DNA from 4 places in the Paenibacillus sp. CH40 genome. Region 4 is predicted to be linked to each of the others. Evidence: a T-box and tRNA genes for the amino acid it is inferred to sense, from the RefSeq annotation. Region 4 holds a T-box; the other regions hold tRNA genes.

The links. The T-box of region 4 lies ahead of argS (arginine--tRNA ligase). A T-box ahead of a tRNA ligase gene usually reads a tRNA of that ligase, here a tRNA-Arg.
Region 1: it encodes a tRNA-Arg, which carries the amino acid that the T-box ahead of argS (arginine--tRNA ligase) is inferred to sense. The anticodon was not compared.
Region 2: it encodes a tRNA-Arg, which carries the amino acid that the T-box ahead of argS (arginine--tRNA ligase) is inferred to sense. The anticodon was not compared.
Region 3: it encodes a tRNA-Arg, which carries the amino acid that the T-box ahead of argS (arginine--tRNA ligase) is inferred to sense. The anticodon was not compared.

What each region holds. Positions count from the first base shown of each region.
Region 1 is NZ_JANAVQ010000005.1:324,226-328,441, reverse strand. Features, by position in the region: gene tig (trigger factor) at 1-148, opposite strand, end outside; gene NLX73_RS17440 (hypothetical protein) at 292-1,200, opposite strand; tRNA gene NLX73_RS17435 (tRNA-Arg) at 1,458-1,531, shown strand; gene NLX73_RS17430 (exodeoxyribonuclease III) at 1,937-2,701, shown strand; gene NLX73_RS17425 (cellobiose phosphorylase) at 2,784-4,216, opposite strand, start outside.
Region 2 is NZ_JANAVQ010000005.1:261,674-265,889, forward strand. Features, by position in the region: gene asnB (asparagine synthase (glutamine-hydrolyzing)) at 1-651, opposite strand, end outside; gene NLX73_RS17170 (hypothetical protein) at 815-1,174, shown strand; gene NLX73_RS17175 (magnetosome magnetite crystal formation protein family) at 1,494-1,787, opposite strand; tRNA gene NLX73_RS17180 (tRNA-Arg) at 1,963-2,036, shown strand; gene NLX73_RS17185 (hypothetical protein) at 2,450-2,953, shown strand; gene NLX73_RS17190 (IS4 family transposase) at 2,950-3,519, shown strand; gene NLX73_RS17195 (PhzF family isomerase) at 3,852-4,216, shown strand, end outside.
Region 3 is NZ_JANAVQ010000009.1:175,664-179,879, reverse strand. Features, by position in the region: gene NLX73_RS21715 (PdaC/SigV domain-containing protein) at 1-756, shown strand, start outside; gene clpP (ATP-dependent Clp endopeptidase proteolytic subunit ClpP) at 881-1,477, opposite strand; tRNA gene NLX73_RS21705 (tRNA-Arg) at 1,688-1,762, opposite strand; gene NLX73_RS21700 (sugar-binding transcriptional regulator) at 2,032-3,069, shown strand; gene gap (type I glyceraldehyde-3-phosphate dehydrogenase) at 3,163-4,173, shown strand.
Region 4 is NZ_JANAVQ010000002.1:229,619-233,834, forward strand. Features, by position in the region: gene argS (arginine--tRNA ligase) at 209-1,939, opposite strand; T-box leader at 1,999-2,257, opposite strand; gene NLX73_RS07470 (four-helix bundle copper-binding protein) at 2,335-2,664, opposite strand; gene NLX73_RS07475 (MogA/MoaB family molybdenum cofactor biosynthesis protein) at 2,927-3,442, shown strand; gene NLX73_RS07480 (nicotinate phosphoribosyltransferase) at 3,509-4,216, opposite strand, start outside.

The DNA of each region.
Region 1 (4,216 bases), on a different contig from region 4:
GTACTTTACCTTTACGGAATCCTGGTACACTTACTTGTTTTGCCACTTTATTAAAAGCTTTGTCGAGTGCAGCGGCTACACGATCCGCGTCAACCTCAACTTCAAGAACCCCAAGGTTCTTCTCTATTTTCTCCCAAGTTGCTTTCATTTTATGCTTTCCCCTCCAACAAAATCTTCACTTAGTTTTCATTACAATCAACGCACACAAAATAACCACTATAGTATATCTAACATTACTGTCTTTTTCAAGAGCAGCCCTTTGAATGCTTCACAGGTAAACGTTTCCGGTCATTAAGGAGTGTTCATTCCCGCCGCTACGAATAGTCGCATCGACCGATACGCTTGCTCAAAACGGAAGCGAAGCGCATCTGTAATGCCATATATAGCACGAGTTTCTTCCTCATTATTATTTCCGTTCAAACTTTCCGAAACCGTCTGATGGAGTGCTGCAGCCCAAATATCCGGCATTCCGTCCTCTTCCACCAACATTGATCTATAATCTTTCGTACCGTATACTGCCATCACAAACTGTGACCACAGCTCCTGTGCAAAATAGAATAGTGTAGGCTCGTGCACCTCAGTTTGATCGGCCACCCGTTCCAAAATACGCATAATAGACTCTGGAAAATCACCTGGCTGTAACGGAACCGTTTCAATGTCGATTTCCGCTTGTTCATCACCCCGTCTGATTTCTATCGTCCCTTCCATTCCGCGTCGTCGCATTGTCTGTAGAACACGGAATTGAAGTAAAGGATGGATTTCCCGTTCCGTAATCCAGCGAAGCAAGGCATCGTCGATTTCTGGCAGTTCCAGATAGGACAACTGCTCCAACGCTAAAATCGTCTGTTCGGATAAGGGTTCATCCATAGCCATCCGCAACAGCTTGTTGCTGTAGCCTGCATCCTGCTCCTGCTTAAAGCGTGCATGACGGCGAGCTAACTCTACTTCACTGACCTCTTCTTCCACAGCGTCCGTTACCGCCCCGCTGTCAGCGTACTGTGGAAATGCAGCCTCCAGCCATTGTAATAGAGCGTTCCATTCATCGTATTGCTTCTGCTCCTGTCCCTGACACTGCATTAAAAAACGCAGCATCGCCATCGCCTCTCCGTAACGTTCGTTTTCAAGCATCACAGTAAGTTGAATTTGATAATAGTCCAGTGTCTTCGGAAACAATACAATATTATTTTCTTTTGTCGTCACCTTGGAGTCCTTTATTCAAGGCACCCCCTCTCCTTCGCAAGCTCAAGTATTTGTAGATTATATGAGAAACAGTAGCCGAAGTCCAACCACTCGTCTTACACATATTCACCTGTATTCTAACATACCCTTTTATAAGGCAAAAAAAACTACGTCTACTCAGAATTTATGCTGTATAAAGCCTAAATAAGCGATATATGCAAAATAAGACTTGAATTTCTTTTATCCATATGATATATTAATATTCGCTTGAATTTTATGTCCCAGTAGCTCAGCTGGATAGAGCAACGGCCTTCTAAGCCGTCGGTCGGGGGTTCGAATCCCTCCTGGGACGTCATAACAAGAAGCCTCCATAATGGAGGCTTTTTTTGTTCTCATGAGATAAACCACGGGGGAACGTCGGGTCATCGGTATCGTTAGCCTATACTTCGCAGCCGACCATAGGGAGAGTATCTCTCTTGATAAATTACACCAAAAATAGCTTCCGCAAGGGAGCTTTTTTTCATTATAAATAATGTAGAAAGATTAGTCTGCCCATCACTACTTTAGGCGCTGGTTTCAAGTCTCTACTCTTTCAAAAAAACGCAGAAATTGCTATCATCTATCATGTTGCACCATTTCAGGACCATTTTGATGAAAAACCTATGAAGTCCAGTTAGAAGACATTTATAAGCTTATGTCAACAAAGGATATACAAATCACATCGCTTGACCGCGTGAATTAGCAAGGAGATTAACAAATGAAATTAATATCTTGGAATGTAAACGGCTTAAGAGCCTGTGTGACCAAAGGATTTTATACTTATCTAAAAGAAACAAATGCCGATATTTTTTGCGTACAGGAAACGAAGCTTCAAGAAGGTCAAATCCTCATGGAGAACATGGAGGAATATACACAATACTGGAATTACGCTGAGAAAAAAGGATATTCCGGCACGGCTATTTTCACCAAAATCAAGCCGCTCTCTGTGCATTATGGACTTGAGGAAAACGAAGAACCAGAGGGCCGAACCATTACTCTGGAATTCGAAAAATTTTATCTCGTCAATGTGTACACACCGAATACCAAACGGGACTTATCCCGACTGCCCTACAGACTGGAATGGGAAGACCGTTTTCGCAGCTACCTGCAACAACTGGATGCTTTGAAGCCTGTCATCGTTTGTGGAGACTTGAACGTAGCTCATCAGGAGATCGACCTCAAAAATGCCAAGGCTAACTACGGAAATGCCGGATTCACGCCTGAGGAACGGGAACGCATGTCACAGCTGCTAGACGCCGGATTTATAGATACCTTCAGATACTTTTATCCTGACCGGACGGATGTTTATTCCTGGTGGTCCTACATGCCAAAGGTGAGGGAACGGAATATCGGCTGGCGGATTGATTACTTCCTCGTCTCGGAGAGACTTCGTCCGCTATTGATGGATGCGAGCATTGATTGCCATATTACAGGCAGTGACCACTGCCCTGTTATACTGGATTTGCAAGATATTTCAGCATAGTTCCCCCTCACACAAGGATTTATGCAGTCTTAAAAAGCCGTTATGCTCTGTTATGGCAGCATGACGGCTTTAATTCATAGAGCTATGTCCCCAAATATACCTCGATACGGGAAATCAACCGCTCTCTCACATCTTGCGCTTCTTTTTGATCTAATACAGCCTGGTATATCGTCTTCTTTTCGCCACTGACGTAATACAGTACATATTGGGTCACTCTGCATTCCGGTGCATAAGTATCCTTACGATCCGTATTAAAATAAGTCACCTGGCAGCTTCCGAGAAAACAGAAAGATAGCTCACCTGTAGCTGTGAACAGCCAGCCTGGCAGCTTGGGCTCCAGTCCCAAGGATAGTCCCCTATGATCATACCCAAACGGCTGCCCGCCCGTCATCATCCATAACCACATATGAATAAATTCTGCCGTAGATCCGCTCAGCCTCGCAATATATCCCGTTCCATGCAAACTTGCATCAGGATTAGCAATACTAGCAATAAAGGAGCTGTTCTCCAGCGTGCTTCTCCCGTAGACCTCTGGGTCCATAAAAGGCGGAAACGCTTTTTTAATGTCTGAAAAAAACTCAGTGTATAGACCCGCCTTTAAACACTCAAGTAAATATTTATATTCCATATGCATAAATATAGATTCATTTTCCAGCCAACCCGGTGTAAAAGCTCTGGAACGACCGAGTTCAAACGGCTGCCCCGCCAGACTTTCATTCACCTTATACATACCCAGCTTCCTGTCGTAAAGCCCGCTCTGCCTGATTTGCCGATATAGCTCCTGCCCATTTACAATGTCGCCAACCACTTTCATAGCCCGGGTCGGTCCCTCTAGAAAATATGGGGTATCCTTACGTTCGAAGGAATGTATGTTTACGAGCTTGCCCCCGCAGTCATCCTCCTGTACCTCGAATTCTCTGGCTTCATAATAAAAGAAGGTTGGGTATATCCCCTCACCGATAAGCAGAGCCTTATCCATCCCCTGTTGGAGTTTACGTTCAGCTTGGAGCAAAAACACCAGTACATCTTCAAACGCTAGTGGTATTTCTGTTCCTTCAAATCCAAAACGAATCGATTCGCGGTACGCTTCTCTAGCATCCGAAATCCGTGACCAGAAGCTGTAATCCTTGCTCTCATCCCTGTAATCAGCCTCATCAGAAACGTGGTAGTATTCCTCCATTGCGAGCCTCAGCTGTTGGATCAACTTAGCAACTTCTCGCGGCAACCGTAGCACAGAATCGCCCGAAAGCTTCACCTGTGCATGTATTAAAAATCTTACAAGTCGCTGTAATTCACACAGTTCACTGAATCCAGAAGCAAACAGCCCCGGAAGTCCGTTCATGGAATCATTCCATCCCGGCTTACCCGCCTCCATTTCAATTCCCAAGCCCTCTGGGTCCAGCGTGGACAGCTTGATGGCTGCCAATGACAGCAGTTTTTCATATAAATTTGACTTATAAATCTCTCCGCTTCCATGTTCGGTTCGAACCCAATGAACATCACGATCCCGGGCGT
Region 2 (4,216 bases), on a different contig from region 4:
GCCGTCGCGGCTGTAGGTTAACGTATGCCCGGGGCGTAGCTCCTTCATAGACGAATAGACGCCGTGTCCGGGGGTACGTGCAGGCCCTATGATAAAAATTTCGGCCAATCCCTCGGCGTCCACTGCTGCCTCTACCGCTGGATGCTGGAGCAGTGCTTTGGGTTCTGAGCCAAATACGAATACTTCTTCGGTTTGGCTATAAAATAGCGGCTTTACTCCCAGCCGATCCCGTGCCAGAAATACCTGCTCCCGCTCGCTATCCCAGACCGCAAACGCAAAAATGCCGTTTAACCGATCCACACATTCAGGGCCCCATTCGATATAGGATTCGAGCAGCACCTCCGTGTCGCATTGTGTACGGAAAAAATGCCCGCGCTGTTGCAGCTCTTTTTTCAGCTCAGGCGCGTTATATATTTCCCCGTTATATACAATCGTATAAGTGATATCCTCCAGCTGCCGGATCATGGGCTGAGCGCCATTTTCCGGGTCTATAACGCTCAATCTTCGGTGTCCGAAGGCACACGGGTTGGATATCCAGGTACCCGCAGCATCCGGTCCGCGATCGGAGAGCGTTTGTGTCATATTCAGCAGCAGCTCAGATTGATGCATTAAGTCTCCGTTCCACTGTATGAAACCTGTAATTCCGCACATGTCTGTTCATCCTCTCTTTGTCGTGTTCATCCAGTGTTGGAATGAATCAAAAACTAAATCCCCAGTTCATCAGTATATATGCCGAAAAGAAGCATAAAATGTCTGTCCGTTCCGAAAACTACAGATGGGGCAACCCGTCTACTCGCAAGGAAGGAGGGAGACCATGTACTACATCAAGGATGCCAAAATACGCCGCTTCACTGAACTTGACGGAGTGCGCTGCGCTGAGGTAGAGGTGCGGCCCGGTGCCGCAGATGACCCGGAACTGCTGGTCTATATCACGGCCAAGGATCAGACGGATGGTCAGCATGACTATGACATGATACGAATCATCCGCAATGACGCCGATCTGGAGCTGGATTGGTACGACAATAATCTGCATTCGGCATTTGAGGAAGTGACAGACAAGGCTTTTACCGACTCTACACACATTACTGCTGGTGAGGAGCGAGAGAAGTTTAAAAAAGAATTGCTCTCCTATGGGCAGCTCAGCACTGAGTTCGCCAAGGAGTTCGGGACATGAGGATATGGTGTGCTATGCCTCGGCTTTTGTTGATTTGGGCCCCGGCGCCATCGCCGGATCAGCGTGAAAGGAGGGGGAAATCATAGACGGCAAAGCGAATTATAAGAAAAACAAAGGCAGCAGTTATATTCATAACAATGAGTTCGCGGAAGAAGTGCTGGAGAAAAACGTAAGACATGAAGTACGGAGAAGTCCTAAACGCTTTGGGAATAAATAAGCAGCCATTGAACCCAATAGCAACAGCAACTCATCAAAAATGACCCTAAAGAAGCCTCCGTATCCCGCCAAATTAGCGGTATGTAGGAGGCTTCTTTTTGAACTAAGCCGCTTCACGCAGCGTCATAATCCCTTTGTAGATGTTATAAACAAAAACCCCGAGATAGACCACTACGAATAGCAGTACAAAACCGATCACTGAACCTGCATGATTCGCCGTAATAATAAAATACACGAGCGGAATTGCCGCAATAATGGGGAAAATATGCGATAAAATAGCTTTTTTTGCATGTCCCTGAACATATTCGTCCCGTACTGCAATCCACACAATGACAGGCACTAGAAAAGGTGCGAAGAAAATGCTGAAATAACAAAGTGACGACAAAAGACCTCTCACAGATTAACCCCTCCTTTATGCATGGTTCTTTGTACATAATACCCCGTTAGCGTCCAAATGATTCCTTTTGCAGCCAGCTTCCCTATATCATAAAAAAAATGCTTTTGACAGTTGCCCGAAATGTGATATAATAATCAATGCGCTGAATACATAAGGTTTTATTGATCACCATCTTGTCCCAGTAGCTCAGCTGGATAGAGCAACGGCCTTCTAAGCCGTCGGTCGGGGGTTCGAATCCCTCCTGGGACGTCGAAGCGTTCAGATATGTAAAGTTTGAACGAAATTAAAAATGCTTCAAATCCTTGATATATAAGGGTTTGGGGCGTTTTTTATTTTATTGGGGTTACGATAGAAAACGTTAGAAAAAGGTGTGATCAATACACCTGTTTACTCAAATTATACATACGATTTTTACACGCTATATAAACGTTCAAAAATGTCTGTTGTTTTGAATCCTGTTCACGTAGCTCTTTCATAAGGTGGGCATATGTAGAGGTAGTGATATCTAATGAGGCGTGACCAAGCCGCTCCGAAACATACAGTAAACTAATACCTTTATATAGTAGCACTCCTGTTGAATAACCACAAAATGGTAGAAAAAAGATCGTCTTTTCTGTAGAATCGTTGGTACCATCCAAACGAATCCGAAAGAAGACGATCTCATGAAAAATTCTATCACGATTACATCTATCCTTCAATCCATGCTGACTCCTGAAGAAGTTCAAAGGGTTGTGAAGTTAATAGGTTATGAAGACAAAGCCCGCAAGTTTACGGTGTACCATTTACTCCAATACTGGTGCATGGCTGCGTTGGAACAATGGGGTAGCTATCGATCCAGCGTAGATTATGCGGCTCTCTGTGGCTTGCCCGTCGTCCACTACTCACGCTTTTCAACCAAAGCCGCCGAAGTCCCGTTTTCCGTATTTAAGGAACTTTTCCATCTACTTGTTTGCAAATGTAACCGGGAAGCACGTCGGAAACTGACTTTCCCAAAAGAATTATTACTCATCGATTCAACCACGATGACGGTGGGAAAAACGCGTTTGCCTTGGGCTCTTTATCACGGGGAGCGTGCAGGTATTAAACTTCAAGTCGCTTTACGAGCAGAAAATGGGCAACCCTTCAGGTGGTCGAAACGCTGGGCTCCAAGCATGATGGCCCCATGAGTGAAGCGTTGGCTCAACCGGACTACATTTTGGTGATGGACCGTGCTTATGGGAAACTGGAGCGTCTGGATCACTTCAAAACCCATGGACAATCGTTTGTCATTCGGCTTCGCGACAACGTCCATTTGGAAAAGCCTCATGCGCTACGTCGCCTTACGAAGCCAGATTCATCCGTCATTCGGGATATCACTTGCCAGTTGGGAACCCCTCAGTGTCGTTCCAGACAACGTCATCGTGTGGTGATGTTTCGGGATTTTGAAGGTCGGGAAATTCGGGTGGTTACCGATTTAATGCAGGTGACCGCAGAACAAATCGCACAGATCTATAAGGCTCGATGGCAGATTGAAGTCTTCTTTCGTTGGATCAAGCAACATTTGAATATTCCAACGCTGTTTGGTACGACTGAAAATGTGGTCTATGGGCAATTATTCTGTGCTCTAATCGTCTATGTCCTGCTCAATTGGCTATTTGTTGCTGCTCAGACTTCATGGCCCCAACATGCCGTTCTTTCCTTTGCGCGATTTTCTCGTCTATTTCTTCTTCAAAACTACCTGTTGAATGGCTGATTCAGATTCGGCGCGTTCTTCTTCAGTGCACCTCTTGTTTCATGAATTGAGTTACTTATTTTGGTTATTCAACAGGCGTGGCAGAATCTAAAAGTATCTATAATCATAAAAGATTTATTCCGCTTTTAGATAAGGATGAGAAGACCATTTCAGCTAACTGCGGCTTTAGTTTAATAACAATCTTCCATAAAAGAGCGCGATTCTATAATAAGGATCAGTTCGTTTTCATTAAAGGGCCATATTATATCTTTTAATTTAAGTGAAACTGCCTAAAAAGTATGTTAATATCAGATTTAACAGACAGACAAATTAGTATTTATAGAGGCGAAATTATGAAAAAATATAGAATATATCAAGTAGACTCATTTACAAAAAATAGATTTCATGGTAACCCTGCTGGGGTTGTTCCAAATGCAAATGGACTTACAGATGAGCAGATGCAGAGAATTGCAAGAGAATTAAATAATTCGGAAACTGCATTTATTTTTGAAACAGATTCTTCAAATTATGATGTTGAAGTAAGATTTTTTACTCCAACAACAGAGGTTCCAATTTGTGGTCATGCAACAGTAGCAGCGCATTATATTTATGCAATTGAGAGAAAAGCTGAAACTGGAAGAATTATTCAAAAAACAAAAGCAGGTATATTGCCTGTTGATGTTATAAAGCATGAAGATGACTATTCTATTGTAATGAC
Region 3 (4,216 bases), on a different contig from region 4:
AGCATGGATGCCAAACAGATCGCTGGGAAGCTATACATTCCTATGAGTCTGCTGAAAGACTATCTAGGCATAGATGCTCAATGGAATGCTGCTCAGAAAACAGTAACGCTGAGTAAAAGCCAGCTAAATCCGATCACCATTGCGTCTCAAACACTTCCAGCATCGAGTAATGCGAAGGTGTCCTACAAGATTAAGTACCCGCAAATCAGCGGCAGCCAGCTGAATCCTGAGGCTCAACAGGCCATTAACAATGTGCTTAAAAAGCATGCAGAGGGTATATTGGCAGCAGGCAAAAAGATGATGGCTGAGGGAGAGGCTACAACAGAAAGACCGTATGAGTTCGGAAATGATTTTGCGATTGCCTATAACAAAAATGGTATTCTGAGTGTAATTATGCAGGATTACTCGTATACGGGTGGCGCACATGGCATGACGGCACGTAAAGGATATACGTTCTCGCTCGCTGATGGTAAACTGCTGCAATTGTCTGACGTTTTGAAGGCAAATCCGAACTACAAAAAGTTCCTCAATGCTGATTTGAAGAAAAAAATCGATGCGCTTCAGGCTGGCGAAGGATTCGGCAAATTTAAAGAGCTGGCGGCAGATCAGAATTTTTATGTGACGAGCAGTGGAGTAACAATCGTGTTTGATTTGTATGATTATGCGCCATACGCGTATGGAATTCCAGAGTTCACCTACTCGTTCGGTCAACTGCTGCCACAAGGCGGAAAGCCTTTTGCGGGACAGAGTGAATAGTACAAATAAACAATTCCAATTGTATATAACCTAAAAAAACAATAAAGCAAAAAAGCTGCCTACCGGATAAAACATCCGGGGCAGCTTTTTCATTTACCAGCTATCGAGAGGCAAATTTCTTCTCTTATACACCTTCTGGAGAGGAGCTAGTTAGCACTTTATCAATAATACCGTATTCCTTGGCATCATCAGCGGACATGAAGTAGTCACGGTCTGTGTCTTTTTCAATGCGCTCCAGTGGTTGGCCTGTGCGATCTGCGAGAATGCGGTTCAATTTGTCACGCATTTTCAGAATGCGGCGTGCCCGGATTTCAATATCCGTTGCCTGGCCTTGTGCACCACCCAGTGGTTGGTGAATCATAATTTCACTGTTTGGCAAAGCGAAACGTTTACCTTTGGCGCCTGCATTTAGCAAGAACGCGCCCATGGAAGCCGCCATACCTACGCAAATCGTAGATACGTCAGGTTTGATGTATTGCATCGTATCGAAAATGGCCATACCAGCTGTAATGGAACCGCCAGGACTGTTAATATACAAGTGAATATCTTTTTCAGGATCTTCGGCAGCCAAAAACAGCATTTGCGCAATAATAGAGTTGGCTACAACGTCATTGACGTCCGAGCCTAACAAAATAATGCGATCCTTCAACAGTCTGGAATAAATGTCATAGGCGCGTTCGCCGCGGTTACTTTGTTCTACTACCATAGGAACATAGCTCACGTCAAAAAACCTCCCTTAAATATCGTTAGTGGATTTGGTGGACATGCCGATTACACGTCCCTTATTTATAAACTGTTACCGTATTAACCACATGATAAACAATTTCAAACAAAAAGTCAAAGAAAGTCAAACTAATGATTAAAAAAAAGAGCCCTCAGCGCTCTTATCGGTTAAAACATTATATAGAAGCATTTATGAGTTCATTTAAAATGGCGCGCCCGCGAGGAATCGAACCTCGATCTCAGGCTCCGGAGGCCTACGTCATATCCGTTGGACCACGGGCGCATAGTTCAATCAATGCAAACAACTAACTAATTAAACAGCTAATTGGAAACAAAGATGATTATATGATATACAGCAGTGAATTGCAAGCTTTTATTAAATGCGCATATTCAGGCAAATGGTTGAGAAATATAGGTTCAGATAGACTTGCATGTGGAGCAAATATTGGTTAAGATATACGTGGGACTTAAAAAGTTATCCCGGGACGTTTTAAGACCAGTTAGAGATAGAGCATTAGAGACAGAACTTAGAAGTGTGCGGGAGTGGAAAGCATGCGAAAGATATTAGAAATACAGAAGCAGCTTCTGCCCGACCTCATGGATGTTTTGAAAAAAAGGTACACGATCCTGCATCAGATTATGCTGTCCGATGTTGTTGGACGCAGAACACTGGCAGCTTCACTGAACATGACTGAGCGCGTGTTGCGCGCCGAAACCGATCTTCTTAAAGCTCAAGGGCTAATTGAGATTGAGAGTGTAGGCATGAAGGTGAGCAAAGCAGGACTGGATCTGCTGGAACAGCTGGAGCCGATTGCGAACAACTTGTTCGGCCTGTCCCAATTGGAGGACCAGATTCGTCAAGCCTATGGTTTGAGGAAGGTGGTTGTCGTTCCAGGGGATTCGGATGCTTCTCCGTTAACAAAGCAGGAGCTGGGGCGCGCTGGAGCAAAAGCGTTGCTGAGTGTTATGGACGACGAGGATGTGGTCGCTGTAACAGGTGGCACGACGATTGCCGACGTGGCGGAACAACTGGCACTACCTTCTAATGGCCCACTTAAGGGTGGGTGGTTTGTACCAGCACGCGGGGGGTTGGGAGAAAGCATGGAAATGCAGGCCAACACAATTGCTTCCACAATGGCTCGCAAGGTAGGCGCTCAATACCGTCTGCTCCATGTACCGGATTTGCTCAGCAATCATGCTTACAACTCCTTGCTTGAAGATACGAACATTCAGGATATATTGAACCTGATTCGCGAGAGTCGTATCATCATTCACGGGATAGGCAACGCCATAGCGATGGCACATAGACGTAAACTTGATCCCGAAACCTTTGCTCAGATCAGCAGTGAGGGGGCCGTTGCCGAATCGTTTGGTTATTACTTTAACGAAGATGGCGTCGTTGTTCACAGAATGCTGACGCTTGGACTTCGATTAGAGGACATCAGGCGTACCGATACGGTTCTAGGTGTAGCTGGAGGCAAGAGCAAGGCGGCCGCTATTCATGCGGTACTGCGTTTCGGACAAGAAGACATTCTAGTCACCGACGAAGGCGCTGCTGCCGAGATTGTAAGTCATTATTTAAATGGTTAAGATGGATTTATGAATGGTGTTGTCTTGACGGGCTTTCGGGTCTGTCTTGAATATATAAAACTAAACTAAACGAACTTTGGGAGGAACTCACTCATGACAGTTAAAGTTGGTATTAACGGTTTCGGACGTATTGGACGCCTTGCTTTCCGCCGGATTCAAAACGTGGAAGGTATTGAAGTAGTAGCAATCAATGACTTGACAGATTCCAAAATGTTGGCACATTTGTTGAAATATGATACAACACAAGGTACTTTCCAAGGAGAAGTAGAAGTACATGACGGCTTCTTCAAAGTAAACGGTAAAGAAGTTAAAGTTTTGGCTAACCGCAACCCTGAAGAACTGCCTTGGGGAGACCTGGGTGTAGACATCGTTCTGGAATGCACAGGTTTCTTCACAACTAAAGAAGCTGCTGAGAAACATTTGAAAGGCGGCGCTAAAAAAGTTGTTATTTCCGCTCCAGCTACTGGCGACATGAAAACTGTCGTTTATAACGTAAACCATGAAATTCTGGACGGTACTGAAACTGTAATCTCCGGTGCTTCTTGCACAACAAACTGCTTGGCTCCTATGGCTAAAACACTGCAAGACAAATTCGGTATCATCGAAGGTTTGATGACTACAATTCACGCTTACACTGGCGACCAAAACACTTTGGATGCTCCACATGCTAAAGGTGACTTCCGTCGTGCTCGCGCAGCAGCTGAAAACATCATTCCTAACACAACTGGTGCTGCAAAAGCTATCGGTCTGGTAATTCCTGAACTGAAAGGTAAACTGGATGGCGCGGCTCAACGTGTTCCAGTAGCAACTGGTTCCCTGACTGAGTTGGTAACAGTTCTGGAGAAAAACGTAACTGCTGAAGAAATCAACGCAGCAATGAAAGAAGCTTCTGATGCTGATACTTTTGGATACACTGAAGATCAAATCGTTTCTTCCGACATCAAAGGTATCACTTACGGTTCTTTGTTTGATGCAACTCAAACTAAAGTTCTGACTGTTGGCGACAAACAACTGGTGAAAACTGTAGCTTGGTATGACAACGAAATGTCCTACACTGCACAATTGATCCGCACGTTGGAATACTTCGCAAAACTGGCTAAATAAGAACAGTCTTATTGAGCAATAACATAGAGCGGAAACAGGTTAT
Region 4 (4,216 bases):
ATCAAATGTTTCAAATATGCACAAATTGGTTGCAAAACAGTGGAATACCTGCGATTAGTGTAACCCGTCTAACTCTTTTCTGCTCACAATCTTTATACATACCCAAAAGTGCCTGTAACAGATTACCTTTTACAGTATCCCCTTGGAAGAACCGGATCTGGGTAGCAGTATCCCGCCGGCAAACCTCGCTCCCCTTTGTTCTCTTTGCTTACATCCGATTCGGTGCTTTCAGACCAAGAAGTTGCAGCGCGCATGCCAGAATATCCGCAGTTTGTTCCGCCAATTGAATACGCCAGCGTCCACCATTGACAATCCTTTCCTTGGCGTAAAAACGATTGAACGCCTGGGCCGTATCCAGTGCAAATCTCGCAATAACCGAAGGCTCCAGTTGGCGAGCCGCACGTATCAGTTGTCCATGATAACGATCCAACTGCTTAAGCAGCGCCCAACCTGCGTCACCAAACATTTCATCCGATATGTCATTCAAATCACGAGAATGGCTATCTTGGACAAGGGCGTTGTCGCTAGAATTAGTAGTAACATCAACATCGGCGCGAGCATGAGCTTTCTCCAGAAGGCTGCGTATGCGCGCATGAGTATACTGCACATAAGGCCCGGTCTCACCTTCAAAGGTCAGCGCCTCCTCCAACGAAAAATCCACTTCATTCAGCCGGTTGTTTTTTAAGTCACCAAAAATAATCGCCCCAATACCAACGTCCTCTGCTACTGCCTGTTGTTCCTGCAAATCGGGATTCTTCTGAGTAATGATGGCTTGAGCACGGGCTATAGCTTCATCCAGCACCTCTTCCAGTTTGACAACTTTTCCACGTCTTGTAGACATTTTCTTACCCGCAAACCGCATTAATCCAAACGGCACATGCTCACACTGCTCCGCCCATGCCTCTCCTGCATGTTTCAGCACCGCAAACACCTGCTGGAAATGCAGCTTCTGTTCCCCACCAACGACGTACAGAAGCCGATCAGCCTTCATCACTTCATGACGATAAATCGCTGTTGCCAGATCACGTGTCGGATAAATGGTAGTCCCATCCTTTTTTAGAATAAGACATGGCGGCAGTTCCTCGTCTTCCAGACGAACCACGAGCGCGCCATCACTTTCCTCCAGCAATCCTTTTGCTCTTAATTGAGCAACAACTGCCTGCATCTTATCATTGTAAAAACTTTCTCCCAGCACATGGTCAAATGTAATGTTTAGACGCTGGTACATACGATCAAATTCACCCAGACTGACTTCAACAAAAAACTCCCATAGTTGTTGAGCCTCAGCATCCCCATGTTCCAAACGTCGGAACCACTCGCGGCCTTCATCCTCTAAAGACGGATCATGCTCGGCCTCCTGATGAAAACGCACATACAGTTTCAGCGATTCACCAATCGGATCATGTTGTAGCTGCTCCTCATTTCCCCATCTTTTATAGGCCGCAATTTGCTTGCCAAACTGTGTTCCCCAATCTCCAAGATGATTCACACTAATTGGGACATATCCGGTTTCACCAAGAATACGATACAAGGCAGCACCAATAACAGTAGAGCGAAGATGACCAATACCAAACGGTTTGGCAATATTGGGCGAAGACATATCAATGACCACCCGCTGTCCGTGTCCGATATTGGGCCTGAGGAAATCAGCTTTGCTCAATTCAGCAAGCATAAGCGGAATATGAACCGATCGATCCAATGTTATATTTACGTAGGCACCCGATGCTGAAGCAGTTAAACCTTCTTCATGGCTCACTAGCTCCGCTAATTCCATTGCAATGTGCTGCGGAGACTTTCGAAACTTCTTAGCCAGCACAAAACAGGGAAACGCTACATCTCCCCATTCAGGCTGCGGAGGCACCTCGAATAAAGATAAAATTTCTTTTTCCTCCAAGCCCGTATGGGCCAATATCGCTTGAGCAGCAATCCTCACTAACATGATCTCTCTCCTTCTTTTTATAGAATCTAACAAAAAAAGCCCCCGCCTCTTGAAATAATTCAAGAGACGAGAACTTCAATATCCCCGCGGTACCACTCTTCGTAAATCGGTTGTGCAGCTAAAGCTAACTTACACAAATCGCGATTTCACTCCAATGACTAATAACGGTGTCTGCCGGGCTGATCTACTAGAATTTCTGCTCGTTGGATCAACCGTCTCCCGGGTGCGCTTCACATCGGACCTCATACCGGCTTCCACCTCTTCCGGCTCGCTGTAATGATACGGCTCCGCTGCTACTCTCCCGTTCCATGACGTTAATTCCAATTATTATACAAACCTATTCAGTAGAAAGCAACCTTTTATTTCCTCTTCAGGCACTAGTTCCATATATGTAATTACACTGCCACCAATTGGCGGCATGCCTGAACGCAACGACGGCAGGCTTCTGCACAATGTTTGCAATGATCATGGGAATGCTTGCTGCATTCAGCAGCACATACCTCACAGGCCTTGGCGCACAGCTCACAGATTTGCTCGGCAAAATCCGTTCCGCGCTGCAGCATTTGAGCAGCAAATCCGCATATTTCTGCACATTCCCTACTCACTCGAATACATTCACGCAGCATAGCTAAATCATATTCCTTCAAACTCGCTACGTAACATACATTGCAAGCGTTCATACATTCCAGGCAAGCATCCACGCATTGTTGGTATGAATGATTCATATTACATTACCTCCCAGTTGTTGACCCTGCTGTACTATTACCCGCTGATCCTTGAGTTTAATCATTTGATGTGCGCGCTTACAATAAAATAAAAACAAAACAATCCCGACTTATGTAAGGAAGTGTACTATATTCCAGTATGTAAGTGCAAGGATATTAATCACATGGATTTTTAGCCCCTGTTTCTGACTTGCATACACTCAGTCATTGCTCTATTGTAAAAAGTGTATGTCTAACCATCGATCAAGGAGTGAACATTTTAATGAATATGTCTTCCGTAGAGGAGCATCGACAGGAATCCCCGCAACAGGTTAATTGCATGGTCGTGACTGTCTCGGACACACGTACCGTGGAAACAGATACCGGGGGACAACTGCTCATGGATCTACTAGAAACCAATGGATATAAGGTTGTTCGATATGTCATCGTCAAGGATGACTACGAAGGTATTCAGCAGTTAGTATCCGAAGCAGCGGCACAGAATGACATCGAGGCTGTACTTTTGACAGGCGGTACCGGTATTTCTCCACGTGATACTACATATGAAGCCGTCTCCTCTCTACTGGATAAGGAACTACCTGGCTTTGGGGAAATCTTCCGTTATTTAAGCTTTGCTGAGGACATTGGTTCAGCAGCTATATTAAGCCGGGCTGTAGCTGGTACTGTGGGTCGGACAGCTGTATTTTCTATGCCTGGCTCACGCGGAGCCGTTCGTTTGGCAATGGAACGCATTATTGTCCCTGAGCTACGACATGTGATGAGAGAAATTTATAAATAAGCTCCTATTTCCTACATGCCGCGACACAAAAAGGCACCCCATACATTCATGAGGTGCCTCTTCCAACTATTCTTTTTCTTCAACTTCGGGCTGCATATAGCTGTCGATCAGCTTTTGCTTCAGCTCCCATACCTTCTCGCTCAGATTTACACGATAAATTTCAGGGTTCAGCTTCCGCAAATATTCTGGCCAAAACAATTTCAACTGTGAAGTATGGTAGGCACGAATTTCATCCAGCTCAGGAAGCTCATATACCTTCTGTCCATTTATAAAAATAGGCTCAAGCATTGGCACGGCTTCATAATTTTCTACATACTTCTTCATATACGGATGCAAAGGGTTAAACAGCTTCAGGCGCTTACCATTACGCGGACGCTCTTCATCCGGGAAAGAAATATAATCGGCTACAGCTCTCCCTTTCTTCTTATCCACAATGCGATATACATCCTTCTTGCCTGGTGTGGATACTTTTTCTGGGTTACCCGAGATCTTAATCGTCGGCAACATTTCGCCATCCACTTCTCGTTCAACTAGCTTGTACACCCCGCCGAGCGATGGTTGATCTGAAGCCGTAATAAGCTGTGTTCCTACACCCCATACATCAATACGTGCCCCTTGGGCTTTCAGGTTAAAAATCGTATTTTCGTCCAAATCATTGGAAGCTACAATTTGTACGTAATCTAAGCCTTCAGCATCGAGCATTTCACGCGCCTGAATGGATAGATAAGCCAAGTCACCGCTATCCAGACGGATTGCATTCATACGCTTGCCCTG